One region of the Cronobacter turicensis genome, then DNA from elsewhere that is predicted to be linked to it. Evidence: predicted binding sites of a transcription regulator. Region 1 holds the regulator's gene; the other holds the start of a gene.
What was found. The regulator PurR, encoded in region 1, represses purine synthesis genes. The targets are predictions, from matches to a motif close to CANGCAAACGTTTGCNTG.

Region 2: a site for PurR is predicted at 5,450-5,467, ahead of tusA (sulfurtransferase TusA). Genes of this name have one in related genera too.

Annotation. Positions count from the first base shown of each region.
Region 1 covers NZ_CP165997.1:2,288,307-2,296,039, reverse strand. The annotation lists gene AB8W27_RS10980 (PTS sugar transporter subunit IIC) at 1-92, opposite strand, end outside; gene cfa (cyclopropane fatty acyl phospholipid synthase) at 288-1,436, opposite strand; gene punC (purine nucleoside transporter PunC) at 1,724-2,899, opposite strand; gene punR (DNA-binding transcriptional activator PunR) at 3,011-3,922, shown strand; gene purR (HTH-type transcriptional repressor PurR) at 3,941-4,966, opposite strand; gene AB8W27_RS10955 (YnhF family membrane protein) at 5,259-5,348, shown strand; gene AB8W27_RS10950 (MFS transporter) at 5,614-6,780, shown strand; gene AB8W27_RS10945 (C40 family peptidase) at 6,850-7,674, opposite strand.
Region 2 covers NZ_CP165997.1:230,671-238,403, reverse strand. The annotation lists gene zntA (Zn(II)/Cd(II)/Pb(II) translocating P-type ATPase ZntA) at 1-1,999, shown strand, start outside; gene AB8W27_RS01100 (TRAP transporter large permease) at 2,117-3,403, opposite strand; gene AB8W27_RS01095 (TRAP transporter small permease) at 3,415-3,924, opposite strand; gene AB8W27_RS01090 (TRAP transporter substrate-binding protein) at 3,973-4,956, opposite strand; gene tusA (sulfurtransferase TusA) at 5,144-5,389, opposite strand; gene AB8W27_RS01080 (7-cyano-7-deazaguanine/7-aminomethyl-7-deazaguanine transporter) at 5,594-6,259, shown strand; gene AB8W27_RS01075 (DcrB family lipoprotein) at 6,333-6,890, shown strand; gene AB8W27_RS01070 (MFS transporter) at 6,929-7,733, opposite strand, start outside.

The DNA of each region.
Region 1 (7,733 bases):
ATCGCGACCACGTGACGCTGCGAACCCATCGCGCCCGCCAGCGGCGTGATTTTGTTTTCAATAACATGGACCATACTCTGGTACAGACTCATGAGGCGTTTCCTTTATCAGGCAGGGGGGAATAGCGCTCAGTTTGAAACAAAATGGAAACCGGTTTCCATGTGTCTGTGGCCTGATTGTTGCCGCGATCACTTTTATGAAAGGAAACGTCGTGAAAGCGTGAGTAGTATCACAAAGCGGGGAAGAGTGAGTGGCAAAAAGCCCCCGGCATGCGCCGGGGTGAATGCTTAACGGGCGACGCGCAGGCCGTTTTCCACGCCGCGGCTAAAGACCACTTGCCACAGCTGGATATCCCGCGCGCGAAAGGCGCCCGCGCAGGCGTTGAGATAATAGGTAAACATGCGTTTAAACCGCTCAGAGTAGTTATCGGCTATCTCCGGCCATGCGTCGAGGAAACGCGCATACCAGGCCATCAGCGTTTTATCGTAGTCCGCGCCAAAGTTATGCCAGTCTTCCATCACGAAGTGCGGCTCGCTGGCGGCCGCAATCTGGCGCGCCGACGGCAGGCAGCCGTTCGGGAAGATATACTTGTCGATCCACGGGTCAACGTTGTTATCGGTTTTCCGCGAGCCGATGGTATGCAGCAGGAAGAGACCGTCAGGCTTGAGGTTACGGTCGGCGACGTCAAAATAGGTGGCGTAGTTTTTCGGGCCGACATGCTCAAACATACCGACCGACACGATGCGGTCGAACTGGGAATCGAGATCGCGATAATCCTGCAACAGAATGGTGACGTCCAGCCCTTCGCAACGCGCCTGGGCCATTTTCTGCTGCTCCGCGGAAATGGTCACGCCGGTGACCGACACGCCATAGTGCCGCGCCGCGAACGCCGCCAGACCGCCCCAGCCACAGCCGATATCCAGCAGCGTCATGCCAGGCTTAAGCGCCAGTTTATCGCAGATAAGCTTCAGCTTCGCCTGCTGGGCGTCCTCAAGGTTATCGGCCTCTTTCCAGTAGCCGCAGGAGTACTGCATATACGGGTCGAGCATCCGACTGAAGAGATCGTTGCCAAGATCGTAATGCTCTTTGCCGACAATCCAGGCGCGTTTTTTGGATTGCAAATTAAACAGACGCGCGCTGAGAATGCGCAGCGTATCTTTCAGATGGTGCGGCAGCTGATCTTCCAGCCCCGCGCGCAGCACTTTGGTGAAGAAGAGATCGAGACGCTCGCACTCCCACCAGCCGTCCATATAGCTTTCGCCAAGACCGAGAGAACCTTCCTGCAAAACTCGCTTAAAAAAGTCAGGGTTTTTCACCTGAATGTCGGAAGGGGCTGCGCCGTTAACGGCGATCCCGGCCCGGCTGAGCAGTTCAGTTGCGATGCGATACCAGTGATTGTCCGGTATGCTGACTTCTTCTATACACGATGAACTCATAGCTTCTCCATCACTGATGTGATCAGAACCTTCAAACAGCGTAGTCGCAATTTTCGGTATGTGAGAAATATCACGGAAAGGTCCGCGAGCCTGATATCCGACGTAGAACAGAGGAAGGGAGATGACCCTTGCCAGAAATGTCATTCCAAATAAAAACGGGAGCCAGCGGCTCCCGTTACTACATAATATTTATGCTAATTATCGTAGAGCCGCGAACCAGTATAGGCCTCGCTTTACGATGATTCAACCGTTGACCGTTAGCAAGCTAATCACAAAATTTCATATTATCACGCGACTGATGACTGCGTGACCCGATGACGCCCGCGCAGCAGGAACCCAAGCCCCGCCAGTAGTACGGTTGCCAGCATGACGCTGGTGGTCGAAAGCAGCGGCGTGGCGACCAGCCATGACACCACCAGACTTGCCACAAAACAGAGCCCAAGCTGGAGCGTATTTTGCAGCGCGGCGGCGCGTCCGGTGGCCTGCGGGAACGGCAACAGCGCAGCGGCGACCACAATCGGGTAGATGGCGCCGTTCGCCATGGCCATCAGGCAGAAGGGGATGAGCAGGGTGGTGAGCGTAACCGCCTCGCTTAATCCCACAAGCCAGGTGGCGAGTACGCTCAACGCAAAGCCTGCCAGCAGCCACGGCAGCAGCGTCTCACCCTGCCATTTTTGCAGCGCGCTGCGACAGCCGTAACCGCCTATCAGAAATGCGATGGTTTGCGGCACATAGCTCAGGCCAATCACCGCCGGGCTGTAGCCCATCTCATGCAGGATAAACGGCGAGCCGGTGAGCCAGGCGAAAAAGCTGGCGGAGCAGGCGGCGTAAATCAGCACATTGCCGCTGTAGACGCGCGAGCGCAGCAGCATCATAAAGCTCAGCGGTTCGCCGCCTTTATTGCCCTGCGGCGCGCCCGAAGGCAGACGCAGCGCCGGAATAATCAGCAATACCGTGATGGCAAACAGCACCACGAAAATCGCCTGCCAGGAAAAGTGGTTCAGGATCCAGCTGCCCAGCAGCGGCGCCAGCGCCGGAGAAAGGCCGACCAGCGGCATGATGGTCGCGAAAATGCGGCGCGCCTGCTGCGCCGGGTAGCGGTCGGTCACCAGCGCCTGCCAGCTCACCGCGGCGGAGCAGACCCCCACGGCCTGAATAAAGCGCAGCGCCAGCAGCGCGCCTGCGCTCTCTACCCAGACGGTGCCAAGGCAGGCGAGGGCGAAAATCCCCAGCCCCGCCAGCAGTACCGGACGGCGGCCAAAACGGTCAGAGAGGGGGCCCCAGACCAGCTGCGCCAGCGCGAATCCCGCCAGAAACAGGCTCAGCGAGGCGCTGATGGCCGATGGCGCCGTGTGTAAGTCCGCCTCGATAACGGCGAACGCGGGCAGGTACATATCGGTCGCCAGAAAGCCGAGCACGCTCAGCCCGGCCAGCCAGCAAAGAAATCCTTTATCAGGTCGCATCACAATGACTCACTTCTTAATACGCGAAAGAGCCCGGAGTGTACGGAGTGCAAACCGGCTTGTGAAACGCTAATATTTGCCGTTTCCATTCAAAAATTTTGCAGGCAGAAAATGTGGTCTGAATATTCTCTGGAAGTCGTCGACGCCGTCGCGCGCACTGGCAGCTTCACCGCGGCGGCGGCGGAACTGCACCGCGTGCCTTCTGCCGTGAGCTATACGGTGCGTCAGCTTGAGGAATGGCTCGCGGTGTCGCTCTTTGAGCGACGCCATCGCGATGTGGTGCTGACGCCTGCGGGCGCCTGGTTTTTACGCGAGGGGCGTTCTGTTATCAAAAAAATGATGATCACCCGTCAGCAGTGCCAGCAGATAGCCAACGGCTGGCGCGGGCAGCTTTCCATCGCGGTGGACAATATCGTGCGGCCTGAGCGCACCCGCCAGCTGGTGCTCGATTTCTACCGGCACTTTTCCGATGTCGAGTTGCAGGTGTCGCAGGAGGTGTTTAACGGCGTCTGGGATGCGCTGGCGGATGGGCGCGTGGAACTTGCCATCGGCGCCACGCAGGCGATCCCGGTGGGCGGGCGGTTCGCGTTCCGCGATATGGGCATGCTGAGCTGGCGCTGCGTGGTGGCGCATCATCATCCGCTGGCGCAGCATGAAGGCGCGCTAAGCGATGACAGGCTGCGTGATTACCCGTCGCTGGTGCTGGAAGATACCTCGCGATCGCTGCCCAAACGCATCACCTGGCTGCTGGATAACCAGCGACGCGTGGTGGTGCCGGACTGGCACTGCGCCGCTGATGCGCTTAGCGAAGGGCTCTGTATCGGCATGGTGCCGACGCATTTCGCCAAGCCATGGCTGGATCGCGAAGAGTGGCGCGCGCTGACGCTGGAAAACCCGTTCCCGGACGCCGCCTGCTGCCTGACGTGGCGACAAAGCGACGCCTCGCCCGCGCTGCGCTGGCTGCTTGATTATCTGGGGGACAGTGAAACGCTGAACAAGGAGTGGCTGCGGGAGCCGCAGTGATACGGCTCCCGGAAGGGATTAACGACGATAGTCGCGGAACGGGCCGTCCGCCACCGAGCGGCGTTCGATAAGGCGCGGGTGCACCTCGATGGTCTGCGACTCTTCGCGTTTGTTAACGATGCGATCGAGCAGCATATTGAACGCGGTCTGGCCCAGCGTCTCTTTCGGCTGATGGATTGTCGTCAGCGCCGGGCTGAAGAAGCGGGCGTTGCGTACGTTATCGTAGCCGATAATCGAAATATCCTGCGGCACGCGCAGGCCCATCTCATCGGCCGCGCAGATAGCGCCCATCGCCATGATATCGCCGCCGCAGAAGACGGCGGTAGGGCGCTGCGGCTGCGAGAGGATCTGCTGCATCGCGCGATAACCGGATTCCGGTTCGAAATCGCCCTGCACGATCCAGTTCTCCGGCACCTTGATGGCCGCTTCTTCCAGCGCTTTCATGAAGCCGGAAAAACGCCCGACGCCGGTGTTGCGCTCAAGCTGCCCCGGGATCACGCCGATATCGCGATGGCCGCGCTCGATAAGATAACGCCCCGCGAGATAACCGCCCTGGAACGCGTTATCGATAACCGAGTCGGTGAAATCCGCTTTAGCTTCGCCCCAGTCCATCACCACCATCGGGATATGACGGTACTCTTCGAGCGTGGACAGCAGCGGCTCCGGGTATTCCGAACACATCACCAGCAGGCCGTCGACGCGCTTTTGCGCCATCATCGACAGATACGCGCGCTGTTTTTCCAGATTGTTATGCGCATTACCGAGGATCAGCGTATAGCCTTTTGCAAAGCAGCTGTTTTCTACAGCTTCGATGATTTCTGCAAAGTAGGGCGCTTCGCTACTGGTCGCCAGCAGCCCGATAGATTTGGTGTGGTTCACCTTCAGGCTGCGCGCCACGGCGCTTGGCGAATAATGTAATTCTTTGATAGCCGCCCATACCGCGTTGCGCGTCTCTTCCGCCACAAAACGGGTTTTGTTAATTACATGTGAGACTGTTGTTGTGGAAACGTTGGCTCGCTTCGCGACGTCTTTAATTGTTGCCATTAATAATCACTCCAGACCCCTGGCTGAGCCCTGCAAAATCACGGGTTAATCGTTTGCCTGTACACACCCCTGTTTGCCACGAGGGGACGTGCGGCATGCCGGGAAACGCGACATTTATCGTGAGGAGGGGTCGATGGCCGGTACCGAATAAAGTAGCGACGAATTTTGGCTTATCTTTATCGAAAGGGGAAGAGGGAAAACGCATATCTGGTTAAATGTCGCAGGATTTTTCGGCCCGTTTATGCAAAAATGCGCACTACCTGATTTTTATGGGGTCTTTAAGGAGAATACCATGAGTACCGATCTGAAATTTTCGCTGGTCACTACCCTTGTTGTGCTGGGTCTTATTGTGGCGGGCGCTTTTACCGCCATCCTGCATTAAGCGCCAGGCGGGAGTGCGCCTGCGTTCTCCCGCTTTCTTATACCATTCCTGCGCTTAAACGCCTTTCGCTCGCCGTTCCCTTTCTTTTTCACGCTATTTCCTTATGATTCGCTAATAACAATTTTTGCGTGTTCTTTAACACTCGCGCAATAATATTTTGCTGTTTTTGTCACTTATCTTTTCCGACTGAAAGTGCCATCCTTTCTGCATCCTGCTGTAACGTCGGGCATTCCCCGGCGCTGTTGTACAATTTCTGGAGCAATGAATGAAAGTCAATTTCCCGTTACTGGCACTGGCGATTGGTGCTTTTGGCATTGGCACGACCGAGTTTTCCCCGATGGGGCTGTTGCCGGTAATAGCGAACGGCGTCAACGTCTCGATTCCGGCCGCCGGTATGCTGATAAGCGCTTACGCGGTTGGCGTGATGGTGGGGGCGCCGTTGATGACGCTCCTGTTGTCGCACCGCGCACGACGCAGCGCGCTGATTTTCCTGATGGCGATTTTTACGCTCGGCAACGTGCTCTCGGCGCTGGCGCCGGATTACATGACGCTGATGGCCTCGCGTATTCTCACCAGCCTTAACCACGGCGCGTTTTTCGGGCTCGGCTCGGTCGTGGCGGCAAGCGTGGTGCCGAAGCATAAACAGGCGAGCGCCGTCGCGACGATGTTTATGGGGCTGACCATCGCCAATATCGGCGGGGTGCCGGCGGCGACCTGGCTTGGCGAAACTATTGGCTGGCGGATGTCGTTCCTGGCGACCGCGGGCCTTGGGCTGGTGGCGATGGCGAGCCTCTGGCTCTCCCTGCCGAAAGGCGGCGGCGGCGAGCGTCCGGATGTGAAAAGCGAACTCGCGGTGCTGATGCGCCCGCAGGTAGTGAGCGCGCTGCTGACCACGGTGCTCGGAGCGGGCGCGATGTTCACGCTCTATACCTATATCGCGCCGGTGCTGCACCATATCACTGACGCCAGCGCGGCGTTCGTCACCGCCATGCTGGTGCTGATAGGCGTAGGGTTTTCCATCGGCAACTATCTGGGCGGCCGCCTCGCGGACCGCTCGGTGAGCGGCACCCTGAAGGGGTTCCTGATGCTGCTTATCATCATCATGGCGGCGATCCCGTGGTTGGCGCAGACGGAAATCGGCGCGGCCGTTAGCATGGTGGTGTGGGGCGCGGCGACGTTCGCCGTGGTGCCGCCGCTGCAGATGCGCGTGATGCGCGTCGCCAGTGAAGCGCCAGGCCTGTCGTCATCGGTCAATATCGGTGCGTTTAACCTTGGCAACGCGCTTGGCGCGGCGGCGGGGGGCGCTGTTATTCACGCGGGCTTCGGCTATAGCGTGGTGCCGGTGATGGGGGCGCTGATTGCCGCGCTCGGCCTGCTGCTGGTGCTGCTCTCCAGCCGTCGCGAGGCGCAAACGGCGTGCAGCGCCGAATAACATAAGCGCAGTAAAAAAAGAAAACGGAGAAGGGCGACCTTCTCCGTTTTTTTGATGTGCATAAACCGATTAGCGAATGGTGCGCGGCGTCATCACCCGGCGCGCGCCGACATAGTGACGCTGCCAGTAATCTTCGCTCAGCGATGTTATCTGGATTTCCTGACCGCTACGCGGCGACTGAATAAACTTGCCGTTGCCGACATAGACGCCGACGTGATCGGCAGTGCCGCGGCCCTGGGTGCGGAAGAACACCAGATCGCCGCTTTCGAGCTCGCCACGGTTAACCGGGGCGGCGTCGCGCAGGTGATACATTTCGTTGGCGGTGCGCGGAATGCGGAATTTCACCAGATCTTTATACGCATACCAGACCAGGCCGCTGCAGTCGAAACCGGTGCGGGGCGAAGCGCCGCCCCAGTGATACGGCTTGCCGATCTGGTTCATCAGCTTGTTCATGGCGGTCGTCTGGGCTTTTTTCACGCGCGCTTTGTGGGCATCCGCGATAGTCAGCGGCCCGCTGACGCATTTAGTTTTGCGATTTTTACGCGTTTTGCTACAGGTCTGCGCACTCAGTCGGTTGCTGGCCTGTTTAACGGAAGTAGTGGAAGCGCGGCGGGAAGCGGTTTTACTGACGGTAGAAGTGGTCTTGCTGGTGCGTTTTGCGGTGGTGTTTCGCTTCTCGCTGGCGGTTTTCGCCGTTTTCGTTTTAGTCTTCGTTTCGTTGTTGCTTTTTTTGGCGGTTTTTGTGCTGGTTTTCTTTTTCACCGTACTGGCGTGCGCCTTTTGTACCTTCGAGGCGCGCGTCTGCTCCGACGCCTGCGCGCATGGCGCAAATGCCAGTGATGAAGTCATTAATAAAGCACAGAGCGTAAGAGCAATTTTTGTTTTGCGCGCCACTGAGCATTCCCCTGCATAAAGCCGGCAATCATGCCAACGGATGAATTTTAAGAGCTTGC
Region 2 (7,733 bases), 2.1 Mb from region 1:
CCAGGTCCCCGAAGTTCGTCAGGTCCAGGTGCTGTTCGCAACCGAAAAACTGGTGGTGGACGCGCCCGCCTCACAGCGCGAGGCCATTGAAGAGGCGGTACGCGCCGCCGGTTATACGCTGCGCGACGCCCATGCGCCTGCTCCGGCGGCAACGTCAGGCTTGCGGGATAACCTGCCGATTATCGTTATCGCCGTCTTTATGGCGCTGAGCTGGGCGCTGGAGCAGTTCCATCCGCTGGCGGGACGCATCGCGTTTACTCTCACCACGCTGGTCGGGCTGTTTCCGGTCGCCCGTCAGGCCTGGCGTCTTATCCGCAGCGGTAACCCGTTCGCCATTGAAACGCTGATGAGCGTGGCGGCCATCGGCGCGCTGATTATCGGCGCCAGCGAAGAGGCGGCGATGGTACTGCTGCTCTTTTTGGTGGGCGAACGGCTGGAAGGATGGGCGGCGAACCGCGCGCGCAGCGGCGTCAGCGCGCTGGTGGCGTTACGCCCCGAAACGGCGGCGCGCCTGCGCGGCGACGCGCGTGAAACCGTCGCGATAAGCGCACTTCAGCCCGGCGATGTGATTGAAGTGGCCGCGGGCGGCAGGCTGCCGGCCGATGGCAAGCTGCTCGCCGCAGCGGCAAGTTTCGATGAGAGCGCGCTGACCGGCGAATCGCTGCCGGTTGAGCGCCAGCCGGGTGAAAAAGTCCCGGCAGGCGCCACCAGCGTGGATCGTCTGGTGTCGCTGGAGGTGACCTCACGCCCCGGCGACAGCGCCATTGACCGTATTCTGCATCTGATTGAAGAGGCGGAATCAAAACGCGCGCCGATTGAGCGTTTTATCGATCGCTTCAGCCGTGTTTATACCCCCGTCATTATGGCGGCGGCGCTGCTGACGGCGCTTATCCCGCCGCTGCTGTTTGCCGCTCCCTGGCTGCCGTGGATCTACAAAGCGCTGGCGCTGCTGCTGATTGGCTGTCCGTGCGCGCTGGTGATTTCCACACCTGCAGCAATCACATCGGGCCTTGCGGCCGCCACGCGTTTCGGCGCGCTGATTAAAGGCGGCGCCGCGCTGGAGGCGCTGGGGCGCGTTGAGCAGATTGCTTTCGATAAAACCGGCACGCTGACGGCGGGCACGCCGCAGGTGACGGCAATCGATCCAGTCGACGGGCTGGAGGCCGACGCGCTGCTGGCGTACGCCGCGGCCGTTGAGCAGGGCAGCACGCATCCGCTGGCCCAGGCGGTGGTGCGCGAGGCGAATGCGCGCGGCGTGGCGACGCTGCGCGCCGGTGCGCAACGCACGCTGGCGGGCGCCGGGGTTGAAGCGCAGGTGGAAGGCCGCCTGCTTCGTATCAGCGCGCCGGATAAAGTGACTATTGCGCTACCGCCACACTGGCAGGCGCGTATTCGGGAGCAGGAGGCGCAAGGCCAGACAGTGATCGTGGTGACCGCCAGCGATCAGCTTCTCGGCACGCTGGCGCTGCGCGATACGCAACGCGCCGACGCGCGCGATGCGGTGGAGAAACTCCGGGCGCTGGGCGTGGGGAGTGTCATGCTGACCGGTGATAATCCACGCGCCGCGGCCGCGATTGCCGGGGAGTTGGGTATGGACTATCGCGCCGGGCTGCTGCCTGCGGATAAGGTGACGGCGGTCAATGAGCTTAACGCCCGCGCGCCGCTGGCGGTGGTGGGCGACGGCATCAACGACGCGCCGGCGATGAAAGCCGCGACCATCGGTATTGCGATGGGCAGCGGCACCGACGTCGCGCTGGAAGCCGCCGATGCGGCGCTGACGCACAACCGGCTGGCGGCGCTGCCGGAGATGATCGCGCTTGCCCGCGCTACGCACCGCAATATTCGCCAGAACATTACGATTGCGCTGGGGTTAAAGGCCGTTTTTCTGGTGACAACGCTGCTTGGGTTGACCGGTCTGTGGCTGGCCGTGCTGGCCGATACGGGCGCGACGGTGCTGGTGACCGCCAATGCGTTAAGGCTGTTGCGTAAGCGCGGCTGATGGAGGACACGGTGGGTGCGCTCCGCTTACCCACCCTACATTACAGCGGCCGGAATACTCGTAGGGCGGGTAAGCGCAGCGCACCCGCCATCACAAAAGCCTTCCCCGCCACCGCATTTACATCATCCCTAATATCCGCGGCAGCCAGAGCGAAATGGCCGGAATGTAGGTCACCATCGCCAGCACGACAAGCAACACCCCATAAAACGGCAGCATGGCGCGCACCACGCTTTCGATATTCTGCTTACTTACGGCGCTCGCCACAAACAGCACCGAGCCCACCGGCGGCGTAATCAGCCCGATCCCGAGGTTCACCATCATGATCATCCCGAAATGCACAGGATCGATGCCGAGCTGATTGGTGACCGGCAGCAATACCGGCGTCAGGATCAAAATGATTGGCGCCATGTCCATCAGCGTGCCAATCATCAGCAGCATAACGTTGAGATACATCAGGATGACGTATTTGTTATCCGACAGCGTCGTAAAGAATTCCGTAATGCGCGTCGGCAGTTGCATATAGGTCATCACCGCGCCAAACGCTGCGGCAAACCCAATGAGGATCATCACGATCGTCACCGTTTTCACGGTGCGGAACATCAGCTTCGGCAGCTCATTCCATTTGTAATCGCGGTAAATAAACATCGTCACGAAAAACGCCCACAGGCAGGCGACCGCCGCCGACTCCGTCGCCGTAAACACGCCGGTGAGAATGCCGCCCAGGATAATCACGACCGTGATAAGCCCCCACAGCGCATCGATGAAAATTTTCAGCGCCTGCTTCAGCGGGATCCGCTCGCCTTTCGGATAGCCGCGCCGCCGGGCGAAGACGATGCAAAGCACCATCAGGCTCATCCCCAGCAGCAGTCCTGGTAAAACCCCCGCGATAAACAGCGTCGCGATAGACACGGTGCCGCCCGCCGCCAGCGAATAGATAACCGAGTTATGGCTGGGCGGGATAAGAATCGCCTGCACCGAGCCGCTCGCCGTGACCGCTGCGGCGTATTCGCGCGGGTATCCCTTTTTTTCCATCTCCGGGATCATCACGCTGCCGATGGACGCGGTATCCGCCACCGACGAGCCGGAAATCGCGCCGAAAAACGTCGAGGCGACAATATTGACCAAAGACAGCCCGCCGCGGATAAAGCCCACGAACAGATAGGCGAAGTTAACCAGCCGCCGGGCGATGCCGCCTTCGGCCATAATCGCGCCCGCCAGGATAAAAAACGGGATCGCCAGCAGCGTGAATTTGTTGACGCCGCTGGTTATCTGGATCATTAACGCCTCCAGCGGCAGATCTATCCAGAGCGCGCCCACGATGGCGCTCAGGCCCACCGCGAAAGCGACCGGCATCCCCAACGCCAGTAGCACGGCCAGCGTGGCCAGTAAGATAAATGCGTCCATGGTGTTCTCCGTCAGCTATGGTTGCCAATGAGCACGACCGGACGGTTCTCCTGAGAGCCCCACAGCAGCCGCTCGATTACAAACAAAATCATCACCGCCGAGCCGATGGGCAGCGGGAGATAGCTTTCTCCGGAGGTCAGTACCGGAAATTCCGCGACGGGCTGCTCCCACAGCTCCATACACAACAGGGCGCTGTAGTAAAACATCACCAGCGAGATGACCAGCATCAGCAGATCGACCACGCGCGCGCAGACCCGCTGCGCAAACGGCGGCAGGCGATCGGTCAGCATGTTTACCGCGATGTGCGAGCCCGCGCGGTAGCCCACCGCCGCGCCGATAAAGGTAAACGTCACCATGCAGATAATGGCGACCGGCTCAGGCCAGGATTCCCCCCGGTTAAGCACGTAACGCGAGAAAATCCCTATCGGGATCACGATCGTCATGATCAACAGCGCGAACCCGGCCACCATCATGGCGAGCAGGTACAGGCGATCCATCCAGACCAGAAAGAATCGGGACATAAAGACTCCGCAGAGGATGAGACGCCGGGGCCAGCCCGGCGTAAGCGATTATTTGACGTCGGCGATGGCTTTCATCAGGTCCTGATGCTTCGCGCCATACTGGTCGCGCACCGGGGCGGTCGCGTTAACGAAATACGCCTTATCGATGTCGTGGAACTGCACGCCGCCCGCTTTCATTTTGTCGAGCGCCTGCTTGTTATAGGCATTCCACAGCTCACGCTGTTCCATCTGCGCCTCGCGGGCGAGCGTCAGGATTTTCTGTTGCTGCTCGGGCTTGAGCTTGTCCCACTTCACTTTCGAGTAGAGCAGCATTTCGGGAATGATAAAGTGGCCGCTCAGGGTGTAATGCTTCGCGACCGGCAGGTAGTTATGGGCGATATAGGTCGGCGGGTTGTTTTCAGCGCCGTCGATAACGCCGGTTTGCAGGCCGCTGTAGACTTCGCTCACGCCCATCGCCACGGCGTTCGCGCCCATCGCTTTCAGCGTGCCGATGGCGACAGGACTCCCCTGTACGCGAATTTTCATGCCCTTCAGATCGTCCGGCTTCACGACCGGGTTTTTGGTGATTAAGTTGCGGGTGCCAGAGTCCATCCAGCCTAAAAAGACCAGCCGCGATTTCGGGTTGCTGGTGAGTTTATCGCCGATTTGCTTGCCGATATCGCCATCAATGACCTTATGCATATGGTCTTCATCACGAAACACGTACGGCAGCGTAAAAACTTCGATCTCCGGCAAAATCGCCGCGACTGGCGCCATCGAAACGCGGATCATGTCGATAGCGCCCATCTGCGCCTGTTCGATCATCTGCTTCTCATCGCCCAGCACGCCGCCCGGAAAGGTTTTAATTTCCAGCTCGCCGTTGGTTTGTTGTTTTAACTTCTCACCCATATTTTGCACGGCCACGACATTCGGATACCCCTGCGGGTGAACATCGGCCGCTTTAATCACTTGCGCATGCAGAGCGGGCGCAAACAGCAGTGACGCGGTGGACAGGCAAAAACCGGCAAACGCCGGGATAAATCGCTTTTTCATCGGGTCGCTCCAGAGGATAAGGACAGGCTAGTTATAAAACGGTGTTTTGATTTGTCGGTTATAAACTAGACGACGTCCTGTAAAGCCGGGGTGAAGCGCCTCACAAAAGCAGCAACTCTGAAACAAGGGTTTAAAAAGAATGTGACGTGAGTTCAGAAAGCCGCATGACGGCGGCTTACGGCAGGAATTACTGATTTTTACGCAGCAAATAGCGATACGGCAGCGTTTCGGTTTGCGAGGCCACCAGCTCATGCTCCATAAAGCGGCAGAAACCAGGGATATCGCGCGTCGTCGCCGGGTCATCGGCCACGATCAGCAGCGTTTCGCCAGGCTGCATCTGGCGCACGGTTTTACGCACCATCATTATCGGCTCAGGGCAGCGCAGCCCGAGGGCGTCCAGGGTATGGTCAGGGTTGGCGAACAGATCGGTCATGCTTCTCTCGGGGTTGTGAAAAACCGCCTTAGTTTACCCCCCGTTTTACGTGACGCAACTCATGTGAACGATTGCGTTAAAATTAACCATTGCATTGACGATACAAAGCAGTATCATGCGGCGGCTTTGCGCAAACGCGCCGCGTCTGCCTTAGCATGAAGATGAACTGGGTTCCCTCACCCCAACTAACAAAAAGGTCACAATATGACTCCCTTTACGTCTGGTCAGCGCCGCCACGCGCTCGTCTGGCTTTCGTTGTTTCATTTGCTGGTGATCACCTCCAGTAACTATCTGGTGCAGCTGCCGGTCTCCATCTTTGGTTTTCACACCACCTGGGGCGCGTTTAGCTTTCCGTTTATTTTCCTCGCCACCGATCTGACCGTGCGCATTTTTGGCGCGCCGCTGGCTCGTCGCATTATTTTCGCGGTGATGGTGCCTGCGCTGCTGGTCTCCTATGTGATCTCCTCGCTGTTTTATATGGGGAGCTGGCAAGGGTTTGGCGCGCTGTCGCACTTTAATCTGTTCGTCGCGCGCATCGCGACCGCCAGCTTTATGGCCTATGCGCTGGGGCAGATCCTCGACGTGCATGTCTTTAATCGCCTGCGTCAGAGCCCGCGCTGGTGGCTGGCGCCGGGCGCGTCCTTGCTGCTCGGCAACGTCAGCGACACGCTGTCATTCTTCTTTATCGCGTTCTGGCGCAGCCCGGACCCGTTCATGGCCGAACACTGGATGGAAATCGCGCTGGTGGATTACACCTTTAAGGTGCTTATCAGCCTGGTATTCTTCCTGCCGATGTATGGCGTGCTGCTGAATATGCTGTTGAAAAAGCTGGCGGATAAATCCGATTTCCGCGTGCTACAGCGCGGGTAAAGGTTCGCGGAATTTCTTGTGTTAAGATGCAGAGATGGGTCGTGTTGACCGTCTCTTGTAAAGGAATAAGTGAATGCGCAATCTGGTGAAATATGTCGGTATTGGCCTGCTGGTGATGGGGCTTGCCGCCTGCGACAACAAAGACAGCAACGCGCCGGCAAGCGCCGGTGCCTCACAGAGCGAAGCCTCCGGCCAGCCGGTCAGCCTGCTGGACGGTAAACTGAGCTTCTCCCTGCCGGCGGATATGACCGATCAGAGTGGTAAAGTGGGCACCCAGGCGAACAACATGCATGTCTACTCTGACCAGACCGGCCAGAAAGCCGTGATCGTCATCGTCGGCGAGAAAAGCCAGGAATCGCTGGAAGTGCTGGCGAAGCGTCTGGAAGATCAGCAGCGCGCCCGCGACCCGCAACTGCAGGTCGTGACCAATAAAGCGATTGAAATCAAAGGCCAGAAGATGCAGCAGCTCGATACCATCATCTCCGCCAAAGGCCAGACCGCTTACTCCTCCGTGGTGCTGGGCAATGTTGATGACAAACTGCTGACCCTGCAAATCACGCTGCCTGCCGATAACCAGCAGCAGGCGCAGAGCACTGCAGAGAACATCATCAACACCATCGTAGTGAAGTAATCCGCGGTAAAAACGCGCTTACAACAGCGGCCTGCCCTTTACGGGGCGGGCCGTTTTTTTAACTGCGCGCTTAACAGAATGGCGAGCAACACCAGCCCCGCCGCCGCCAGATAAATCGCCGGTACGCCCGCCCAGGCCATCAGCACGCCTGCCGCCGGCCCGGTTATCCCGAGCGACAGATCCATAAACAGCGTATAGGTGGCAAGCGCCGCGCCCTGATTGCTCTGGGGCACCGCTTTCACGGCCACGACGCCGAGCGCCGGGAACACCAGCGAGAACCCGGCGCCTGCGAGAAACGTCCCCACTTTCGCCATCCACGGATCCACCGCCAGCCCAACCAGCAGCAGCCCAAGCGTTTCCACCACGCCGCAGAGTAGCGTCACGTTAATGCCGCCCAGCCGATTAATCGCATTCGGGAATAACAAGCGCGTGCCGACAAACGCGCCGCTGAAAAGTGTCAGGGCGAAGGCCGCGCCGTCCCAGCCTTTGGCCTGATAGAACAGCGTGATAAACGTGGCGATCACCCCAAAGCCGGAGGTGGTGAGCGCCAGGGCCATGCCGAACGGCCAGACCTTGCCGAGCACCGCGCGAAACGGCAGCGGTTTGCCCTTACTCGCCTTCACTGCCGGGCGCGGCAGCGCCAATACAATCCCGAGCAGCGCCACGCCCATAATAACGCCCGCCACCAGCGGCAGGCCGCCCAGCCGGTACAGCAGCGCCCCAAGCGGCGCGCCCACGGCCATCGCGCCGTAGGTGACGACGCCGTTCCAGGAGATCACTTTGCCGATATGCGTCGAACCGACCACGCCGACGCCCCAGAGCGTCGAGCCGGTGCCCGCGCAG